Regions from separate parts of the Streptococcus sp. ST14 genome, predicted to be linked through region 1. Evidence: riboswitches for the same ligand, from Rfam matches in the RefSeq annotation. Region 1 holds a riboswitch; the other holds the start of a gene.

The links. Region 1 has a riboswitch for thiamine pyrophosphate ahead of ACIY19_RS02210 (thiamine-binding protein). Riboswitches for the same ligand answer to the same signal wherever they lie in the genome.
Region 2: another riboswitch for thiamine pyrophosphate. It lies ahead of thiD (bifunctional hydroxymethylpyrimidine kinase/phosphomethylpyrimidine kinase); the one in region 1 lies ahead of ACIY19_RS02210 (thiamine-binding protein).

The regions. Positions count from the first base shown of each region.
Region 1 covers NZ_JBJUSF010000004.1:44,048-51,779, reverse strand. Annotated here, with positions in the region: partial or broken gene ACIY19_RS02220 (SIALI-17 repeat-containing surface protein) at 1-545, shown strand, start outside; gene polA (DNA polymerase I) at 675-3,308, shown strand; TPP riboswitch at 3,412-3,514, shown strand; gene ACIY19_RS02210 (thiamine-binding protein) at 3,586-3,876, shown strand; gene ACIY19_RS02205 (ABC transporter permease) at 3,839-4,597, shown strand; gene ACIY19_RS02200 (ABC transporter substrate-binding protein) at 4,636-5,643, shown strand; gene ACIY19_RS02195 (ABC transporter ATP-binding protein) at 5,643-6,371, shown strand; gene ACIY19_RS02190 (Spy0128 family protein) at 6,612-7,732, shown strand, end outside.
Region 2 covers NZ_JBJUSF010000024.1:3,663-11,394, reverse strand. Annotated here, with positions in the region: gene spxB (pyruvate oxidase) at 1-450, opposite strand, end outside; gene ACIY19_RS08010 (heavy metal translocating P-type ATPase) at 663-2,885, opposite strand; gene ACIY19_RS08005 (cupredoxin domain-containing protein) at 2,895-3,266, opposite strand; gene ACIY19_RS08000 (CopY/TcrY family copper transport repressor) at 3,277-3,672, opposite strand; TPP riboswitch at 3,856-3,954, shown strand; gene thiD (bifunctional hydroxymethylpyrimidine kinase/phosphomethylpyrimidine kinase) at 4,037-4,828, shown strand; gene thiE (thiamine phosphate synthase) at 4,876-5,508, opposite strand; gene ACIY19_RS07985 (hydroxyethylthiazole kinase) at 5,501-6,304, opposite strand; gene thiW (energy coupling factor transporter S component ThiW) at 6,304-6,828, opposite strand; gene tenA (thiaminase II) at 6,832-7,524, opposite strand; gene ACIY19_RS07970 (energy-coupling factor transporter transmembrane component T) at 7,535-7,732, opposite strand, start outside.

The sequences.
Region 1 (7,732 bases):
ACTCCGCCTTATGGAGAAAGTGGCGCTCCAGCCGTAGCGAATGTTCCAGCTTACGGAGAAAGCGGTACACCAATAGTAAACAACACTCCGCCTTATGCAGAAAGTGGCGCTCCAGTCGTAGCGAATGTTCCAGCTTATGGAGAAAGCGGAACACCAATAGTAAACAATGCTCTGCCTTATGGAGAAAGTGGCGCTCCAGCCGTAGCGAATGTTCCAGCTTATGGAGAAAGTGGTGCCCAGCCCTAGCAAATGTTCCAGTTTATGGAGAAAGTGGTGCTCCGGCAGTGGCTACTATTCCAGCCTATGCTGAAAAGATTGAGCCTGCAGTAAATGAAGTTCCGGAATACACTGGCAGTGTAGCTCCTTTGGCTACAAACCCTACTCTTGGAACTGAACAAGATCGTACCTATAAAGCGCCTGCAGCAACGGATGAGCAACTCCTTCCAAATACAGGAAGTAAAGATGCTTCAGCAGTCGCATCACTAGGATTTGTTGGTCTCCTTCTTGGTTTGCTACCATTTGCAAAGAGAAAATTTAATAAATAAATCGCATGAAATCAATAAAAGAAAAGGATTTGAATGGTCCTTTTCTTTTTTATGGTGAAATAGGGACAAGTCCACGTTTTTCAGCTCTTTCCGATGGTATTTTTCCTTGCTTTCCTTTATAATGGGTGTATGGACAAGAAAAAATTATTATTAATTGATGGATCTTCAGTTGCTTTTCGAGCTTTTTTTGCGCTCTATCAGCAGTTGGATCGTTTTAAAAATGCTAATGGCCTTCATACCAATGCAATCTATGGCTTTCAACTCATGTTGAATCATGTCTTAGAGCGGGTTGAGCCCAGCCATGTTTTGGTAGCCTTTGATGCAGGCAAGACGACTTTCCGAACAGAGATGTATGCAGACTACAAGGGTGGCCGTGCTAAAACTCCAGATGAGTTTCGTGAGCAATTTCCCTTCATTCGTGAGTTGTTAGACCACCTTGGGATTCGCCATTATGAGTTGGCTCAGTATGAAGCGGATGATATCATCGGGACTCTTGGTCGTTTGGCTGAGAAAGATTCCTTCGATGTGACAATCGTTAGCGGAGACAAGGACTTGATCCAGTTGACCGATGAGCGTACGGTGGTCGAGATTTCCAAGAAAGGTGTGGCTGAGTTTGAGGCCTTTACACCAGCTTACCTTATGGAAAAGATGGGCCTCACACCAGCTCAGTTTATAGATCTCAAAGCCCTGATGGGGGATAAGTCTGATAATATCCCTGGCGTCACTAAAATTGGTGAAAAGACGGGCATCAAGCTCTTGCTGGAACACGGCTCGCTCGAGGGTATTTATGAACATATCGATGGGATGAAGGCTTCTAAGATGAAGGAAAATCTCATCAATGACAAGGAACAAGCCTTCCTGTCTAAAACCTTGGCGACTATTGAGACTCATGCACCTATTGAGATTGGCCTTGATGATTTGGTCTATAGTGGACCAGATGTGGAAAATCTCGGAAAATTCTATGATGAGATGGGCTTCAAACAACTCAAGCAAGCTCTAAATGTTTCATCAACGGATACGCCTGAAAGTTTGGATTTCACTATTGTTGACCACGTCAGTCAAGACATGCTGAGCGCAGACTCTATCTTCCACTTTGAGCTTTTTGGTGAGAATTACCATACAGATGATTTGGTTGGTTTTGCCTGGTCCTGTGGGGATAAACTTTACGCTACAGATAAACTTGAGCTCTTACAGGAGTCGATTCTCAAGGATTTTCTAGAAAAAACACCTCTGAAAGTGTATGACTTTAAGAAAGCGAAGGTTCTTTTAAATCGCTTGGACTTGAACCTGCAGGCCCCTGCTTTTGACAGTCGCTTGGCCAAGTACCTTCTCTCTACTGTCGAGAATAATGAAATTTCAACCATTGCGAGTCTTTATGGTCAGACTTACATAGTCGACGATGAGACCTTTTACGGCAAGGGGGTCAAGAAGGCAATTCCTGAACGGGAAAAATTCTTGGAACACCTAGCTCGCAAGGTTGCTGTATTGGTTGAGACGGAGCCGGTTTTACTTGAAAAACTCAGTGAACATGGACAGTTAGACCTTCTCTATGACATGGAGCAACCTCTGGCTTTTGTCCTTGCTAAGATGGAAATTGCTGGGATCAAGGTCAAAAAAGAAACCCTACTTGAAATGCAGGCTGAAAATGAGGTCGTCATTGAGCAACTCACTCAAGAGATTTACGAACTGGCTGGTGAGGAGTTTAATATCAACTCGCCTAAGCAGTTGGGCGTCCTTCTCTTTGAAAAGCTCGGTCTTCCTCTAGAATACACCAAGAAAACCAAGACAGGTTACTCAACAGCAGTGGATGTGTTAGAGCGCCTAGCTCCTATTGCGCCAATTGTTAAGAAAATTCTAGACTATCGTCAGATTGCTAAAATTCAATCGACTTACGTGGTTGGCTTGCAGGATTGGATTTTAGATGATGGCAAGATTCACACGCGCTATGTGCAGGATTTGACTCAGACTGGGCGTCTGTCTAGTGTAGATCCAAACTTGCAAAATATTCCTGTGCGTTTGGAACAAGGCCGTCTCATTCGTAAGGCTTTTGTGCCAGAGTGGGAGGATAGTGTACTACTCAGTTCGGACTATTCACAGATTGAGTTGCGCGTTTTGGCTCATATTTCTAAAGATGAGCACTTAATTAAGGCTTTCCAAGAAGGAGCTGACATCCATACTTCAACGGCCATGCGGGTCTTTGGAATTGAACGCCCTGAGGATGTGACTCCAAACGACCGTCGTAATGCCAAGGCGGTTAACTTTGGAGTGGTTTACGGAATTTCAGACTTTGGCTTGTCTAATAATCTGGGCATCAGCCGTAAAGAGGCTAAAGCCTACATCGATACCTATTTTGAACGCTTCCCAGGTATTAAAAACTACATGGATGAAGTGGTGCGTGAGGCGCGTGATAAGGGTTATGTAGAGACTCTCTTCAAGCGTCGTCGCGAGTTGCCAGATATCAATTCGCGCAACTTTAACATTCGTGGTTTTGCAGAGCGGACAGCTATCAACTCCCCTATCCAGGGATCTGCAGCAGATATTCTCAAGATTGCTATGATTCAACTAGACAAAGCTCTAGTTGAAGGTGGCTATCAGACCAAGATGCTCTTGCAAGTGCATGATGAAATCGTCCTTGAGGTTCCAAAATCAGAACTAGCAGCCGTTAAAGCTCTAGTGAAACAAACCATGGAAGAAGCCATCCAGCTCAGTGTTCCCCTCATTGCAGATGAAAATGAAGGAGCAACCTGGTACGAGGCTAAATAAGAAAGCTATGATAGAGTTTGAAGCATTTGACTTCAAACTCTTTTTCATGATTTTCTGTAAGCAGTTTCCTTGACTTTTCCTAGTATTTGCGTTACTATATTTCCATATAAGATATGGGAGTCTGTGTACAGTCTGAGAGGAAGTGTTAAACTTCGACCGCACCTGATCTGGGTAATGCTAGCGTAGGGAACGATACTTAGCCGAATTCTGCACCTTTTCCATATATGGCAAAGGTTTTTCTTTTTGTCAAAGGGAAACCTGAGAAAAGGAGGTTTTTATGAAAGCAAGCATTGCCTTGCAAGTCTTGCCCCTATCACAGGGGATTGATCGAATTGCTATTATCGATCAGGTGATTGCTTATCTGCAAGCTCAGTCCGCGACCATGGTAGTGACACCATTTGAAACGGTTTTGGAAGGAGAGTTTGATGAGCTCATGCGCATTCTCAAAGAAGCGCTTGAAGTGGCTGGGCAGGAGGCAGATAATGTCTTTGCAAATGTCAAAATAAATGTAGGAGAAATTTTAAGCATCGATGAGAAACTTGAAAAGTATACTGAGACGACACATTAGTCTATTGGGTTTTCTAGGAGTCTTGTCAATCTGGCAGTTAGCGGGAATATTCAAACTTTTACCCAAGTTTATCCTACCAACTCCTTTTGAAATTCTCCAGGCCTTTGTTCGTGACAGAGAATTTCTCTGGCACCATAGCTGGGCGACCTTGAGAGTGGCTTTACTCGGACTAGTCTTAGGAGTCTTGATTGCCTGTATCATGGCTGTGCTTATGGACAGTCTGACTTGGCTCAATGATCTTATCTACCCTATGATGGTGGTTGTTCAGACCATTCCGACCATTGCTATAGCTCCTATCTTGGTCTTGTGGCTAGGCTATGGAATTTTGCCCAAGATTGTCTTGATAATCCTGACAACAACCTTCCCTATCATCGTCAGCATTTTGGATGGTTTTAGGCATTGTGACAAGGATATGCTGACCTTGTTTAGTCTGATGCGAGCGAATCCTTGGCAAATCCTGTGGCATTTTAAAATCCCGGTCAGTCTACCTTACTTTTATGCAGGTCTGAGGGTCAGTGTCTCCTACGCCTTTATCACAACCGTGGTGTCTGAGTGGTTGGGAGGCTTTGAAGGACTAGGTGTCTACATGATTCAGTCTAAAAAACTGTTTCAGTATGATACCATGTTTGCCATTATTATTCTGGTGTCGATTATCAGCCTTTTGGGTATGAAATTGGTCGATATTAGTGAAAAATATGTGATTAAATGGAAACGTCCCTAAGATAAGGATGTTTTAGAAAAAGAAAAGAGGAAATGAAAATGAAGAAAACATGGAAAGTGTTTTTAACGCTTGTGACAGCTCTTGTAGCTGTCGTGCTGGTGGCTTGTGGTCAAGGGACTGCTTCTAAGGACAATAAAGAAGCAGAACTCAAGAAGATTGACTTTATCCTAGACTGGACGCCAAATACTAACCACACAGGGCTGTATGTTGCCAAGGAAAAAGGTTATTTCAAAGAAGCTGGAGTGGATGTTGATTTGAAATTGCCACCTGAAGAAAGCTCATCTGACTTGGTGATCAATGGCAAGGCACCATTTGCTATCTATTTCCAAGACTACATGGCTAAGAAATTGGAAAAAGGCGCAGGAATCACTGCCGTTGCAGCTATTGTAGAACACAATACATCAGGAATCATCTCTCGTAAATCTGACAATGTAGCTAGTCCAAAGGACTTGGTTGGTAAGAAATACGGAACTTGGAATGATCCAACTGAACTTGCTATGTTGAAAACCTTGGTAGAATCACAAGGCGGAGACTTTGAGAAGGTCGAAAAAGTACCAAACAACGATTCAAACTCAATCACACCGATTGCCAATGGCGTTTTTGACACTGCTTGGATTTACTACGGTTGGGATGGAATCCTTGCTAAATCTCAAGGCGTAGACGCTAACTTCATGTATTTGAAAGACTATGTCAAGGAGTTTGACTACTACTCACCAGTTATCATCGCAAATAATGACTATTTGAAAGACAATAAAGAAGAAGCCCGTAAAGTCATCCAAGCTATCAAAAAAGGCTACCAATATGTTATGGAGCATCCAGAGGAAGCAGCAGATATCCTCATTAAGAACGCACCTGAACTTCAGGAAAAACGTGACTTTGTTATCGAATCTCAAAAATACTTGTCAAAAGAATACGCAAGCGACAAGGAAAAATGGGGACAATTTGACGCTGACCGCTGGAATGTCTTCTACAAATGGGACAAAGAAAATGGTATCCTTAAAGAAGACTTGACAGACAAAGGCTTCACTAACGAATTTGTAAAATAATGACAGAAATTAGACTAGAACACGTAAGCTATGCCTATGGCGATGAAAAGATTTTAGAGGACATCAACCTGCAGGTGACTTCGGGTGAAGTGGTTTCTATCCTAGGTCCAAGTGGTGTTGGAAAGACCACTCTCTTTAACCTAATCGCTGGGATTTTAGAAGTCCAGTCTGGGCGAATTGTCCTTGATGGCGAGGAAAATCCTAAGGGGCGCGTGAGTTATATGTTGCAAAAGGATTTACTCTTGGAGCATAAGACAGTCCTTGGCAATATTATCCTGCCCCTCTTGATTCAAAAGGTTGATAAGGCAGAAGCCATTGCTAGCGCGGATGAAATCCTTGCGACCTTCCAGTTGACAGCCGTAAGGGACAAGTATCCTCATGAACTCAGTGGTGGGATGCGGCAACGTGTGGCCTTGCTCCGTACCTACCTTTTCGGACACAAGCTCTTTCTCTTGGATGAGGCTTTCAGCGCCTTGGATGAAATGACCAAGATGGAGCTCCATGCTTGGTATCTGGAGATTCACAAACAGTTGCAACTGACAACCTTGATTATTACCCACAGTATCGAGGAGGCCCTCAATCTCAGTGACCGCATCTATATCCTAAAAAATCGGCCTGGGCAGATTGTTTCAGAAGTTAAACTAGATTGGTCTGAAAAAGAGGACAAGGAAGTCCAAAAGATTGCCTACAAACGTCAAATCTTAGCAGAATTGGGATTAAATACCTAGCCTTTTAGGAAATTAGTATATATTAAATACGAGCGAAATCCTTGCCTGTATTTTTTGTTTCAAAGCTGATGAACATACATGATTAGGCTTAATATTTAAATGAATAATAAGTTAATATAAAAACCGAATCATTTTAATTGACATTCTGTCAAGGTTCTGTATAATATAATTGAACCATTTTAAACAAATAAGGAAGACAATGTGGTGACGAAGAGAAATAAAAAACTCTTTCATGGCTTGATGGCTTTGCTGCTGGTTGTGTCGGTCTTTTTGCCTGCACTTAAAGTTAGCAATGTTGTTAAAGCGGAGGAACTACCAGCGAGCAGTTACACAATGAAAACTGTTTCAAAAATCAACAATAACAAACTTGTTGATGGCGCTAAGTACGGGGAAGGTAAATTCTATCTTCAACCAACTTATAGTTTCCCAAATGATGTAACCCTCAAAGATGGGGATTACATGGTGTATCATGTTCCAAACGAATTTAAAATTGAAAAAGATTCTACTACGGAATTGAAAGCACCAGATGGGCAAACAACTATTGCTGAATTGACAACTAGTAAAGCAGATAACACAGCTACTGTCAAAGTGACAAATGCTGCTTACTTTGCTAATTTGTCAGAGAACAAGGAGATTACTGCCCTGTTTACAGTCGTTTGGGCAGATAGTGTTAAACTAAACACTCCTTATCAAATTAATATCCCAGGTGACCAAGTTTACACTTTGACTCGTATCGTCCCAGATGATGACCCAACTGGATTTACTAAATGGGGAGTTCAAGACTCAGACGATCCTAACTATGTAAACTGGCGTATCCGTGTTAACCGCTATGCAAAATCTTACACAGGGGTTAAACTCGAAGATACTATTCCAGAAGGACAAGTTCTTGCAAGTGAAATTACTGGTTACTACTTTACTGAGTGGAACAAAGCTGAAGCTCGTCCAAGACTAGAAGCTGCCCATATCAACGTTGTTGATGGAAATCACTTTACAATCACTCCAAACGGTGATGGTACAATGGACGGACAAGGTCTCTATATTCTATATAAAACTCGTCTAACTGCTCCAGTTGACAATGCAACTAAAAAAGCATTTAACGATGTAAAAGCGACAACCGATCAAGAAACATTTGATGTTCATGGATTTGCTGCTTTGACAACTACAGAAGGTATCGGTTCAGGTGCGAAGTCTGATGAGGTTGAATTCCAAGTTAAGAAAAAACTTGAAGGAAAAACTCTTGAGGCAGATGCATTTACTTTCCAATTGATTGCTCCAGATGGTTCTGTAACTGAAGCTAAAAACGATGCTGAAGGAAATGTTAAATTCCCAGCAGTTAAATTCTCTAATGAAGGTACATTCAA
Region 2 (7,732 bases), on a different contig from region 1:
AGCACGGCAAGCTTCGTCGATTACTTTTGGCAATTGCTCAGCGTAAGCTACACGTTTGTTGTAAACAGCGATACCGTTGTACATTGGGTTTTGGTTCAATTCTTGGAAGGCATCCATGTTGAGTTCGTTAACTGGACGTGATCCAAGGATAGCAAGGAATGGAGTGTTATCCATAGCTGCATCGTAAACACCGTTAATCAAGTGAGTCGCACCTGGACCACCTGAACCAACTGCAACTCCGATTGAGCCGCCGAATTTAGCTTGCATGACCGCTGCAAGAGCACCTGTTTCTTCGTGGCGAACTTGCAAGAAGCGGATATCTTTGTCTTCAGCCAAAGCATCCATCAATGAGCTGAGTGTTCCTGATGGGATACCGTAGATTGTGTCTACGCCCCATGTTTTCAATACGTTGAGCATTGCTGCAGATGCAGTAATTTTCCCTTGAGTCATAATGATAACTCTCCTTCAAATATTTTTAAAACTTGATAAATCCGTTTTCATATACTAATTGGAAACATTTCAGCAAATTTTTACTCTACTACTTTACCACATTTGTTTTGGGTATCCTAAGAATGTGCTCAGAAGTTTTTATTCTCTATTACAGTACAGTTTGAAAACGTTTTTAATATCTGTTTTATAATAAAAAGCGAGCAAGCTCGCTTTTAGTCTATCTTGGTAACGTTTAGCATGAGTGAACTAATCAAAACAGATACAGAACTAAAAGCCATGGCTAGACCAGCCAGTTCTGGGTTGAGCACCAAACCAATACCTGAAAAGACTCCTGCTGCAATCGGAATACCAATGAGGTTATAGATAGAAGCCCAGAAAAGATTGAGTAGAATACGATTAAAGGTCTTCTTACTCATATCAAAAGCACGTGCCAATCCTAGTAAATTGTTGGTTGTAAGGACAAGATCTGCTGATTCAATGGCAATATCTGTCCCAGAGCCCATGGCAATTCCGACATCTGCTACACTGAGGGCCGGCGCATCATTGATACCATCTCCAACAAAGGCCAATTTCCCATTCTTTTGAAGCTTGTGAATTTCATGTGCCTTTTCCTCTGGCAAGACATTTGCGATTACTTCTTCGATACCAATTTGTTCTGCAATCGCATGGGCTACTCCAGCATTATCTCCAGTAAGCATGACCGTTCTAAGACCACGTTTTTTCAATTTAGCAATAGCTTCTTTGGCATTTTCCTTAGGGACATCCTGCAAGGCAATTAAGCCTTTTAACTGACCATCCACGGATAGGAAGACAACTGTTTTTGCTTCTTTCTCAAGCAAATCAAATCGTTCTTGATAATCATGTGGAATAGCAAGGTCAGCTAAGAGCTTAGCATTCCCCAGCAAGACTTGCTTACCATTAATAATCCCAGTCACACCTTTTCCATGCAAGGCTTGGAAGTTTTCCACTGGGTAAAGGCTAATTCCTAGTTCAGATGCACGATTAACAATAGCTTGAGCTAGCGGGTGTTGAGATACATCTTCCAGTGAAGCAGCCAAACTTAGCACTTCTCCTTCATCTCCGATAACATCTGTCACTACTGGCTTCCCTTCGGTCAAGGTTCCTGTCTTATCAAAAACAACCGTTTGAACTTTTTGGATTTCCTGTAGAACTGTACCATTTTTGAGAAGAATCCCCATCTTGGCACTTCGTCCTGTTCCAACCATGAGGGCTGTTGGTGTCGCAAGACCTAGGGCACAAGGACAGGCAATAATCAAGACTGCAACACCATAGAGAAGCGACGTTACAAAACTTTCACCAAGAAAAACAAACCAGATCCAAAAAGTAAGGAGTCCTAAAATGACAACTGCTGGTACGAAAATTCCAGAAATCTTGTCTGTCAAATCTTGAATAGGAGCACGACTGGTTTGAGCTTTCTTCACAAAGTCTACAATCTGAGCCAACATGGTTTCAGAACCTACTTTTTCAGCTCTAAAAATGATCGTACCACTATTATTGATGGTTGAACCAATGACAGCATCTCCAACTGATTTATCGACTGGAATACTTTCCCCAGTTACCATTGATTCATCAATACTAGTTTCTCCTTCTATTACAGTCCCATCAACGGCAATTTTTTCACCTGGTCGAACGCGAATGAGATCCCCAACTTTGACTTGTTCTAGAGGTATTTGAACATAAACATCATCACGCAAAACCTCTGCTGTTTTTGCTTGTAGGTCTAATAATTTTTCGACTGCCTGCGAAGTATTTTTTCGCATTTTTTCCTCAAAAACTGCTCCCAAAAGAATGAAGAAGAGGATAAATGCAGCACTTTCAAAGTAAACGGGCAGACCAGTGAAGAGGGCAACTAAGCTATAGAAATAGGCCACTAGGGTTCCCAGAGCAACCAAGGTATCCATGTTGGAATTGTGCTTTTTAAAACTAGCCCAGGCGCTTCTGATATATGGAACTCCAGCTACCAGCATAATGGGGGTTGTGGCTAAAAAGGTGCCCCAACGCATGACTTGGTGACTAATTCCTCCTGTAGACATCCCAATCATAAGAATCACAAGAGGCACAGTAAAGATACTAGTAATCCAAAAACGTTGTAAAAGACTGAGAGACTTTTTGGTTTTTTCAACAACGGTGTAGGTTCCCTTTTGCATCTTCATGCCACAAGAAAACTCGTGCTCACCCAAGTCTTGAGGCGTAAAGCGAATAATTTTTTCCTCATCTTGAGCGATTGGTTCTAGAATCCCTTCTTCTTCGAAGAGAACTTCTTTATAACAGTTTGAAGGTGTCACACGGTGAAAAGTAATCTCAGCAGGAATCCCTTTTTGCAGTTGAATGTGGGCTGGATGGTAGCCTTTGTCTGCCGTGATACGGATTTTTTGAACACCATTTTCAAGACTTGCTTTTACAATTTCAGTCATATCATTCTCCTATTCTACAATCATCTTACCGTGCATCATATTCATGCCACATGCAAAGCCAAATTCTCCAGCCTGTTCAGGCGTGATTTCCACTACATACTCTTCCCCCATAGGCAAGTCCGCATGCACACCAAAATCTGGAAAGACGATCTGATCCAAACAAGGTGAAGGATCCTTACGGTCAAAGACAATGCGGGCTGGCACTGATTTCTTAAGAATAATCAACTCAGGCGTATATCCCCCTTTGACTTCCACTCGAATCTCTTGGTAGCCATTTTTTTGCTGGGCCTTTTGTCCAGATTTTTCAGGCTTTTTGAAAAACCAAAACAAGATAAACGCGATAAGGGCAATACAAATAATGGTTACAATACTATTTAACATGACGTCTCCTTTACATACAATTACATTTTACTTCTGTTACAGCGCTTGATTTCTTCTCAGAAATCACAGCTTCCAAATCTTCCAAGTCAGCCTGAGTAAAATCACATTCCACAATCAAGTCAGCCAACAAGTTCTTAATCCTACGAGAACAAACCTTGTCCTTGATATCTTGGACAAGTAAATCCCGACTTTGGTCCAAAGTTAAAAGGGCTGAATAGACAAAGAACTTGCCTTCTTTTTTCCTTGTCAGACACTCTTTCTCAACCAAACGAGCCAAAAGAGTTTGAATCGTTGACTTGGACCAGTCGAACCGCTCCGCCAGAACCCTGATCAAATCGCTACTGGTCTGCTCGCCCTGCATCCAGATAATCTTCATGACCTGCCATTCTGCATCCGAAATCTGCATTGTTATTCCTCCTAAATCTACATTTGTCGATTACAGTTATTAGTATACTCCGAAAATCTACATTTGTCAACTATAATTTTTATTATTTTTTCGAAAAATAGAATTCCAATCATGTAACGAGAGATTTGCAGTCAAATTTTACTATATAAACTATAAAAATATGCTATACTGAAGAAAAAAGAAAACAACCACTAGGGGTGCGTAAAGCTGAGATTAACGACTGTTAGATCCCTTTGACTCAATCTAGGTAATGCTAGCTGATGGAAGTGGAAAATAGTGAGGACTACCCAGTCTTCTATTACTTTCCTAAAACAGACCAGCTTGTTCTTGAGAATACAAACTTCAGTTGGTTGGGAGGTTTTAGATGACTTATTTACCCGTTGCTCTAACCATTGCTGGGACAGACCCTAGTGGCGGTGCTGGCATTATGGCTGACTTAAAGTCATTCCAAGCTAGAGATGTCTATGGAATGGCCGTTGTGACCAGCCTTGTCGCTCAAAATACCAGAGGTGTTCAATTAATCGAGCACGTCTCCAACCAAATGCTGGAAGCTCAATTGGAAAGTGTCTTTTCGGATATCAAGCCCCAGGCTGTAAAAACTGGTATGTTGGCAACTACTGAAATCATGGAGATTATCCAACCCTATCTTAAAAAACTGGACTGCCCCTACGTGCTGGACCCTGTTATGGTCGCAACAAGCGGTGATACCCTGATAGATACTAGTGCGAGAAGCTACCTAAAAACAAACCTGCTTCCCCTTGCGACTATTATTACACCCAATCTTCCTGAGGCAGAAGAAATTGTTGGTTTCTCAATTCATAATCCAGAAGAAATGCAACGTGCCGGTCGCCTGATTATAAGAGAATTTGGTCCTCAGTCCGTTGTTATCAAAGGTGGCCATCTTGAAGGTGGTGCCAAGGATTTCCTCTTTACCAAGGAGGAGCAATTTGTCTGGGAAAGTCCTCGAATTCAAACCTGTCACACCCATGGTACTGGATGTACTTTTGCTGCAGTGATTACGGCTGAACTTGCCAAGGGCAGAAGTCTTTATCAGGCAGTGGATAAGGCCAAGGCCTTTATCACAAAAGCCATCCAAGACGCCCCTCAACTCGGTCATGGTTCTGGTCCAGTCAACCATACAAGCTTTAAAGATTAAGAAAAAACTCTCTAGTTCCCACTATAAGGGAATTAGAGAGTTTTTGATTAGGAAATCATGTCATCTAGCTTTGTTAAAAAAGCTTGCGTTTTTGCCTCTATATCTTCTGCCTGCATCAAATCACGGACAACGGCTACCCCTGCTATACCAGTTTCAGCAAGTTGGTCAATATTCTCTGACGTCAATCCTCCGATAGCAACTACTGGAATGGCGACCGTTTGGCAAATGGTTTTCAAGGTTGAAATCAGGGTGATAGGTGCATTTTCTTTGGTAGTTGTCGGGAAAATAGCTCCTGTCCCCAAGTAATCTGCACCCGATGTTTCTGCTTCAAGAGCTCTTTTTACTGTTTTAGCTGTGACACCGAGGATTTTGTCAGGACCCAAGACTTGGCGGGCAACGGAAACTGGTAGCTCATCGTCGCCAATATGCAGACCTGCAGCATCTACTGCAAGACAAACATCCAAACGATCATCGATAATCAAGGGTACCTGATAGGCATCTGTTATTTCCTTGACTTGTTTTGCCAGTTGATAGTATTGATTGGTAGTGAGGTTTTTTTCTCGTAGTTGGATGATGGTAACACCTGAACGGCAGGCCGTCTCAACTTTTTCAAGAAAGCTTTCCAAGGAATCTTGGTAGCGATTAGTTACCAGATATAGTCTGAGTGCTTCTCTATTCATAAAGGTCTCCTTTAATAGCATCTAGCCAGTTTTCATCTCTTTTTAGGAGAGAGAGCTGATTGAGAACTTGGTAACGAAAACCTTCCAATCCCATTCCTTGAACAAGAATTCTCTCAGCAGCGATATTGAGATAAGAAACTGCTAGGCAGGAAGCTTCAAAGGCAGTCTTTCCTTGGCTAAGAAAAACAGCTGTCAAGGCTCCAACCAGGTCTCCTGTCCCTGTTATCCAGTCCAATTCTGCACAGCCATTTCCCAATATTGCAACCTGGTTTTCCGAAACGATGAGGTCCTTGGGACCCGTGACTAAGAAAGACATACCAGGATAAAGCTGACACCAGTCTTTCAAGACTTGAAGCAAATCCTCAGTTTCTTGATCTTTATGGCTAGCATCAACTCCAACTCCATGGTGTTTTAAACCAACAAGACTTCGGATTTCTGACATATTTCCTTTAAGGACCGTGGGCTTGTATTCTAAAAGATCTGTGACTAGATCCTTACGAATGGGTGAAGCCGCTATGCCAACCGCATCTACTACCATTGGGAGACAAGCTTGGTTTGCATAAGTAGCTGCCGTACGAATTGCTTTTTCCTTCTCAGCAGACAAATGCCCCAGATTGATAAAAAGAGCTTGACTTTGTTTGGTAAAATCAAGGACCTCACGGGGATCATCTGCCATGACAGGTTTAGATCCCAGAGCCAAAATGCCATTGGCCAGCATCTCACAGGAAATCTCATTGGTGATGCATTGAATCAAGGAGCTAGAGCTCAGAGGAAAGGGATTTGTAAATTCCTGCATCAGTCTATCCTTTCACCAAAGAAATATCCTTGTACTTTTTTAAAGAATTCCTGCTTGATTAAAAATCGAAAGGCGAGAAAAGCTATGGCTGTACCGATCAAGGTCGCTCCGAAAAATCTCGGAGTATAGATAAACCAGCTGAGCTTGGCAGCAGATCCCGTAAAGAGAACCATGACAGGATAGGAAACAATAGAACCGATTATCCCCGTTCCCAAGATTTCTCCTAGAGCAGAATAGCGAAATTTCCGACCATACTTATAAAAGAGACCTGCAAGGAGGGCTCCAAAAGTAGCTCCTGTGAGTGCCAAGGGCGGAATGCCTTGAGTAGACATACGGATAAAGGCTGTGACTGTAGCCATGACCAAGGCATAAACAGGTCCCATCAAAATCCCTGCAAGAATGTTGACTACACTGGACATCGGTGCCATTCCTTCAATTCGAAAGATAGGTGTAAGAACTACGTCAAGGGCAATCATCATGGATAAAATAGTTAATTTGTGAACTTGAAGTTGGTGGTTTCTCATTTTCTATTTCTTCTCTTTTTCTAAGGACTGCAAATCACTCGTCCAGGTTTGGTGTTGGTAAGCCATCTCCCAAAACTTGGCTTCCATATGGACACTTCGATGGAAGGCCTCTAGCATTTTTTGTTTGTCCGTCTCATTGCTTTCTCGATAGAGTTGATTGACCAGCGCTTCTTCCTCTTTAATCTGCTGTTCTAACTCATCGGTGATATAGGTTTCAATCCACTGTTGATAAAGAGGATTCGGGGATGGTTTGCGATTAAGTGCCTTGCCCAAATCATGGTATAACCAAGGACATGGGAGCAAACTAGCAAAAGCAATGCCCAAGTTTGGTTCTGCAAATTGACGATAAATATGCGAAATGTAATGATAGCAGGTTGGAGCTATTGGATGTTGCTCCATTTCCTGGTCGCTGATTCCTAATTCCTTGAAAAATTGTTGGCGGATAAACAACTCACCATCCACTAGACTCTGAGCATTTTGTTTCAAGAGTCTTTTCATCTCTTGGTTTGAAGTCTTATCAGCCAAGAGGTGATAAGCTTCTGAAAAAGACTTCAGATAGTAGGCATCCTGAATCAGGTAATAGCGGAAAATAGAAGGTTCTAAATTCCCCTCTTGTAACTGTAAAACAAAGGGGTGATGAAAGGAAGCCTGCCAAACTTCCTTGGATAATTCCATAGCAATATCTGTAAATTCCATAATAACTCCTTTATAGAAATAAACTGGTTTGAAGCAATAAAAAGAAAAGCAGGTAGATCAATTTTGTCCTCTGAGAAATATAGAAAGTCCGATAACTATTCTCCAATTGTGCATGCTCATCATATCCGTGCGCAGATAGAGCTCTCAGGTAAAGATGGCGCCATCTAAAGACCGTCATCAGAACCTTGCTATAAATCAAGGGCGACCA